Regions from separate parts of the Paenibacillus sp. sgz302164 genome, predicted to be linked through region 1. Evidence: riboswitches for the same ligand, from Rfam matches in the RefSeq annotation. Region 1 holds a riboswitch; the other holds the start of a gene.
The links. Region 1 has a riboswitch for cyclic di-AMP ahead of AC0LWT_RS36980 (C40 family peptidase). Riboswitches for the same ligand answer to the same signal wherever they lie in the genome.
Positions count from the first base shown of each region.

Region 1 (3,467 bases):
TTTCATTGCTAACGACGAAACCCGTCTGCTCCTTGACCTGGAACTTGTCGGTAATCGTGCCGTGATGAGATCTTGCAATATGATGAAAGCGCCAGGCGCCGTCTTCCTTATTCAAAAAATAGAGCACCCGGTTCCGGACGCTGCCGCTGAATTCCCGGGTAACGCCGACTAGGCAGACGCCGCTGTTCAACATGAGAAATTCATCGATCTCGTAGTGCTTCAAACGCAGGCGCTGCAAGTTTTTATAGTGCAGATAGACTTCCATTTCGTCCACCGTGCTTTGATCGGCCGGGTCCTGCTTCGTGGCATAATACACTTCTCTAATAAAAGTATCCGTTTGGAGGTTCCGCGCGCCTTGAAAATTGTCGTATGTCTGAAAAAAACGACGGATCACGTCCATAATTTCCGGAGGGATCGCAGCGCTTATTTCCGCAGCATGATTATTGTTCATGATAACCGCTGTATTTTTTCTTAAAAACCACCGCTTCAAGACTGCTGTCAGCATGGAGATCGCCGTTCACCCGCTTCCTCTTTCTCCGAACATTTCTTCATTATAGGCGAAAAACGATAAAAATTCGATATAAATCGCAATTTTTCAACACAAAAAAGAAACATCCGTTTTCCGTGGCTTGCACAAAACAGATGTTTCTTTCATTTTTCAGACAGGCTAGCTTCTATATGATTCTCTTGGCGCCAACGTATCTCGCGCCCCAATACTTGCTCGACAAACTCTCGACGGCTACTCCTCTTGAAGAGGTGGATGAAATAAATTGATCATTCCCTAAATAAATACCGACATGATCGACAACACCGCGGCCAAAAAAGACCAAATCTCCCACCTTCAGATCGGATACCGGCGTTCCGGCATCGCTGTACATTTCGGCGGAAGTTCTCGGAAGATCGATTCCTTCCGCTTCAAACACATAACCGACAAGACCCGAGCAGTCAAATCCGCGCGGCGTCGTTCCGCCCCATTTGTACGGGACTCCCATGTAATTGCTCGCCGTCTGCACGATCAGATCGGTCATGGACGGCTGAGGCGGCGCAGGCGCAGGTGCGGGTGCGGGCGGTTCCGGCGGCGCCGTCCAGGCCGGCTTGTGGGGCTTGCCGTCCGCATTCACGATCGCGATCTGATTCGCATCGCTCCACTCGATCTTGGAACCGAACGTTTCCGTAATAAAACGAAGCGGTACGTATGTACTTCCCTGGATAAAAGCCGGGCTGCTCTCCAGGCTGATTTTCTTGCTGCCCACAAGCGCTTGCTGTTCGTCCGTCCTCAGTGAAACGACCTGATCCTTGGTCAACACCGAGACGGCGACCTCGCCTCCTTGCTTCGCCCATTTCACTTCATAGCCCAGTTTGTCGGTTACGGCCCTTAACGGCACTTGCAAATTCCCATTTTTGTCGATAAAAGGCTGCGCGTCCGTAAACTGCACGATGTCGTCGTTGACCTGGACTTTGACTGAAAGCGCTTGAGAAGCTTCCGCTTGGGCAGGCAGCAAAGCAGCGCCGGATACTGCTGCGCCGATAAAAGCGCATGAATAAACAAGACGTTTCAAAAAGATTGCCTCCCTGAGCCTCCGAGGTTAGTTGACGGGTTCGGGAAGAGGAATTCCCTTGACCGGTTCGGACATCCGAACCGATCTTTCACCCCAAATGAAGAAGTCCCCCGTACCGGAGCTTGTGCTGCTCCAAGATTCGGCATTTTTTTTTACTTTGATAGACTAGCATAGAATTCGGACAAATTTCAAATTTTGCGTCGCGGTAAAAATTCCCAAGGCCAAATCAGGCGTTTTGCCTGCTCCCAGCCTTAAGCCGGATCGCGCTCGACGCGGAGCGCAAACCTCATATGAGCGCCGGAAACTTGCGGCCGGTAGCGGTATACCACTTCAACGCGATTGTCAAAAACGTTGATTTCGGGCGCGGGCGCATCGGCCTCTACGCGGCAAGTCAGCCCAGGCATTGTCCACACATCGGGAGCTATGTCGGCGTCGTGAATATGCTTGCCCGCAATTTCGAAAAACAGCTCGATCTCCGCATTCGTCTGAAAATGAACGTCAACCGCGAGCCGGTCCTGCTCCGCTTCGGCATCGAACGCAATGCCTCTCAGATGCGTGTTCCAATGCTTGCCCGCTTCCCGGCGAATCAGCCTCATATAATACTTGTCTCCAGCGCCGGTTCGCCAGTGCATCGTCGCAGGATGCATTTGCCCGTTCGTGTTGCGGCTCCCGGTCATCCCGCCGATCATCAGATTGTCTTCGATCCAGGCCGTCGCCGTGCACAGATTCGAGTTAGCGCCGGGGCGATCCCGTTCGCACAGCTCTCTGAACTGCTTCCGGGCCAGCCGCCGGCCCTGGAACGCAGCCAGCGCCGGTTTAACGGCCGGCGGCACGTCGACCCCGACCAGAGCGATCATCGGGTCATGCTCGGATTCGCAATTGATCCCGGCGAGATACTCGTAGCCTTGGCCCAAAGCCAGATAAAGAAAGACGCCGATCGAGCTGTGGTCTCTCATTTCCATCTCATAGGCGCGCGAGAACGGCCCCGACAAATTTTCCAGATTCGGATTGTAAAATAAAGCGATGTTCGCCCACAGTCCTTGCTCGATCTCGCGGCCGATCCGCCGGAACGCATCCGTCTTGCTGTAGTTCCGCCAAAGCCCCAGCACGGTCAGATCGACGCCGTAATACGTCGTTGTATTGAACTCTGCGAACGACCCGAACTCCGCGAAAGCTTCAATGAACTTGCCCGCCTCCCGGTCGGCATGCCCGATCCAGTCCGCGATGCCGTACCGGTGTCCGAAATAGTGGCAGATGAACATATGCATAAGCTCGATGTTGGTGTTCATCGGGATGGCATCCGACAAACGCCGGTCGATGGACGCTTCCACCGCTTTGCGCATGCAGGAATCCATCCGGGTGACAAGCTCGGCGGGCAGGCTGTCCGCCCAATTTTCCAGGATGACGGCGAACGCACAGGCAATGAATTCCCGCCAGTTCGGATCATAGGTCGTCCAAACCGTCGGCAGCACGTCGTCTACAGCGGTTTGAAACGATTCTCTCGCCGCCGGATCGCCGAGCCGGTCGGATATTTTCCCGAACGTATCGGCCAAAAAGAAGGCGAAGCCCGGCGCAAAAGATTTCCAGGGAAAGCTGCCGGCCGGAGGGTGCGGCACCTGAGGGGCCGTGCGAAACGTGCCGTGATAGATTTCATCCGGACAATCGTACTGCATGTCCATCACCGTAGCGAGAACTTCGCAAGCTCTTGCCAAATCTCCCGGCGCGTTCCGGAGCAGCAGTCCTATCGCATAGTGCGCGCTCCCCCGCGTATAATGAAGCTGCTCATTGTCTTTATCCCGCAGCAGTTTCATTTCCTCATCATAGTACAGATCCATATCCGCCATGGCGTGATCGACCAGATAACGCTGTTCGTCCGTCATGCTTTCCATCATGTTTAAGCTCATACCG
Region 1 is NZ_JBVYOL010000044.1:37,604-41,070, reverse strand. It holds gene AC0LWT_RS36985 (hypothetical protein) at 1-505, opposite strand, end outside; gene AC0LWT_RS36980 (C40 family peptidase) at 675-1,559, opposite strand; cyclic di-AMP (ydaO/yuaA leader) riboswitch at 1,564-1,714, opposite strand; gene AC0LWT_RS36975 (hypothetical protein) at 1,811-3,463, opposite strand.

Region 2 (3,467 bases), on a different contig from region 1:
TCGGCCATCAATTTTTTTACGGCCTCGTCGCTTCCAACGAGTTCGAAGAAGCTTGGCTGGACGAAGGCTTCACCTCCTACGCGGAGGACAAAGTCATGGAGGCGGAATACGGCGTTTCGCCGAATCTGCCTGTAGAGGCCAGCTATGTGACCTCGCCCAACGCGCTTAAACTGAATGCCTGGGATTACAAAGGGCATGGCGAATATGCGGATAATGTGTACATACGCGGCAAGCTGGTGCTGAAAGCCATCGAAAAGCAGGTCGGCGCCAAGACGATGGACCGCATCATGACGACCTACTTCCACCGCTGGGAGTTCAAGCATCCTTCGACCAAAGATTTTCAACATGTTGTGGAGGAAGTCACCAAAGCGAAATGGGACGATTTTTTCAACCAGTATGTGTACGGCAGCATGATGATGGACTTTGCGGTTGATCGGATTCAAGTGAAGCCTGCGGCACTGGCAGACGGCAAACCCGGATATGAGAGCACCGTGCTAATCTCCAAACGGGGCGGCAATTCCCCGGAGGTGCCGATTCAATTCCATTTTACCGATGGCACCGCACTGGATAAGGTCTGGAACGGCGCGGAGAGCAGCATAGAGTACAAGTTGACGAATGCGGCTCCCGTCGAGTGGGTTCGCATCGATCCGGGCTATTCGCTCGTGCTGGAAAACAAGCATATCAACAATTTCATGTCGGCCCGGATAGACCCCAAATGGAAAATACGTTTGAACCTCGGCATCATTCAGCTTTTACAAACGATCTCCGGCTGGGTAGCCTGGTAGAAAGGAGAACGCTGCATGACTCTTTATATGAAGTCCGGCTATCGGGCGGCGCTGCGGCAGCCTTTTGCGGTCATCATGCTGTTCCTGTATCAAATGGGTTGGGGAGCCCTCCTCTATAAAATGGTGCAATCGGTGCTCGTGCCGCTCATGCATCGCTTTCCGGGAAACGGCCAGCCCAAGCAGACGCTGCATTTGTTCCTGGCCGAAAGCCAGTTTCAACTGCTCAAAACGGACCTGAGCCATTCCTATTTATGGTGGCTGGCGGTGCTTCTCGCTAGCCGCATGCTGCTTACGCCGCTGCTGAACGCCGGCATCTACTATTCGCTGATCCACACCGACCAAAATGCGGGATACCGCTTCTTTAAAGGCATATCGGAGATGTGGCTCTCCTTTTTCCTCTGCTACGCAGTACGGATCGCGCTGACACTGCTTCCCCTCGCCTGGCTGATCCCGAAGGCCGAGTCGATCTTTGCGCAAAGCGGATCTTACGAGAACGCCGCCGTTGACATGCTGCCATGGCTGGCCGGAATGCTTGCATACGGATTTCTCATGCATCTCCTCTTCATGCATCTGCAGTTCGCGCTCGCTGCCGGAAGCGGAATTCTCTCCACCCTGCTCGCCTTTGCCCGGCACCTGCTTCCTATCGTCGGCATCGCTCTGCTGCTTTTGATCGGGTCGGGACTATTGACGGGTGTCAGCGTCATCGCTTCCTACATCTGGGCAGGTCTGATTGCCCTTCTCATTTATCAGCTGTTCCCGCTTTTCAACATATTTTTGCAAATGTGGGTACTAGCCTCTCAATATCAGTTGTGGTCCGCCAAAGCAAATTCGTAGCGAACGCCCGCCGCTCTCTAAATCTATGAGCAATATTCAGCGAAAAACGCCCAAATATCGGAAAATATGCTCAAGCCCCTGAAAAAGGGGCTTTTTTTTGTCTATTTTCCGAACTATTTCACATATTTTTATAGAATAGTGCACTTGGAAGGAGGATTTTAGATATTTATGCCGAATCCTAAGCACTAGGAAAAATAAACCAACATTTCATGCCGAATTCCCGATTTTTTGGGAAACGGGGGAACCATTCCGGGTGAATTGATCTCGCAACACAGGGATCATAGGGAACCTTCAACCGAACCCTCCAGCTAACCTCGTAGGCACCGGAAGGAGACAAGCAGTTGAAAAAGGTTGTTGCTCTCGTTGTCAGTCTTGTTTTGTGTTTGAGTATTGGTGCAGGAAGTGTTTTCGCAGCACAATCCACTTTGGATGAAACGGTTGACGGATTGCTCGGAACTCCGTACAAGTATGCGGGTACGACAACGAAAGGCTTTGATTGCTCCGGATTTACCGCTTACGTGTTCGCGCAATTCGGTATCGACCTTCCCCATAGTTCCAAAGCTCAAGACGAAGAAGGCATCTGGGTTGATAAAAAGGACTTGCGCAAAGGCGATTTGGTCTTTTTCAACACAGACGGCAAAGGTATTTCTCACGTAGGCATCTATTGGGGAGACGGTGAATTCATTCACTCGGCTACCGATAAAGGTGTTATGAAGAACAAACTAAGTGAGTCTTATTACTCCAAACGGTACGTATCGGCCCGCCGCGTTTTGTGGGACGATATTTACAACCAACTGACTGCTGAATCCAAGTAATTTGATCGATTTATGTGAAAAAAGCCCCGGCAAAGCACGGCTCGTTTCTTGAGCGGCTTGCAGGGCTTTTTTCTATTCTAAACCATAACCTTATCTGCCGCGTCCAATAGATGAGGTGATGAAATGAACAAGACGAAGAAAAGCCGGCAGCGGCAGTTGGCCTGCTTGCTGGTAAGCAGTGCGCTGACGCTGGCTTTGGCAGCCTGCGGCAGCGATGCCCCCTCCGGGAATAACAGCGAGAGGACGCCGGAACCGTCAGCAGCGGCCAGTCCGGCAGTCAGCCCGACAGTTACTCCTGTCCCGTCCGCAACGCCGCAGGCGGATGCAGCAGCCGTGAAAAAAGGAACGGGATGCTATGTAGGCCTGGCCGATCCGCATACGATCGAGCTTATCGTGAACGAGAAAGCCGCCGCTTTCCAGTTGGGAGACGGTACGACAGATGCCGTGCAAAAGTTCAAGAAAGACGATCAGGTAGAGTTTGAATATAAAGAACAAGCCATAGAAGGCGACGCTTCGCTTAAACAGCTCATTTTAACCAAAATCGCTAAAAAACAGTAGCTCTCTTTGCGCAAAAAAAGAATCCCTCCGACTGTCCTTTCGGGAAAGTCCGGGGGATTTTGTTCGGAAGCGCCGCGCCGTCGGCTTATTTATTGACATAGACGCCTGTTTAACGTTAATATCGAGTCGTTGCCGCCGTCTCGGCCGGTTTATTTGAATGGATATACGTCCGGAAACGATTCGGACAAACTTAAAAAGAGGGCTACATAGTCCGGGTCAAACTGCGTCCCGCTGTGTGACAAAAGTTCTTGTACCGCCGTGTTGATCGATAAGCCTTTGCGGTACGGACGGTCGGAAACCATACTGTCGAAAGCATCGATAATTGCACAAATCCGGGCAAAAGCAGGAATGTTCTCGCCGCTTAGTCCGCTGGGATACCCTTGGCCGTTCCAGCGTTCGTGATGATACAGAATGATTTCCGCGATCTTCGGGTCCAAATCGGTGAACGCCATCATCATGTTGGAGCCCAGAACGG
Region 2 is NZ_JBVYOL010000049.1:611-4,077, reverse strand. It holds gene AC0LWT_RS37690 (M1 family metallopeptidase) at 1-785, shown strand, start outside; gene AC0LWT_RS37685 (hypothetical protein) at 801-1,619, shown strand; cyclic di-AMP (ydaO/yuaA leader) riboswitch at 1,820-1,957, shown strand; gene AC0LWT_RS37680 (C40 family peptidase) at 1,961-2,434, shown strand; gene AC0LWT_RS37675 (hypothetical protein) at 2,558-2,992, shown strand; gene AC0LWT_RS37670 (HD-GYP domain-containing protein) at 3,142-3,467, opposite strand, start outside.
Region 2: another riboswitch for cyclic di-AMP. It lies ahead of AC0LWT_RS37680 (C40 family peptidase); the one in region 1 lies ahead of AC0LWT_RS36980 (C40 family peptidase).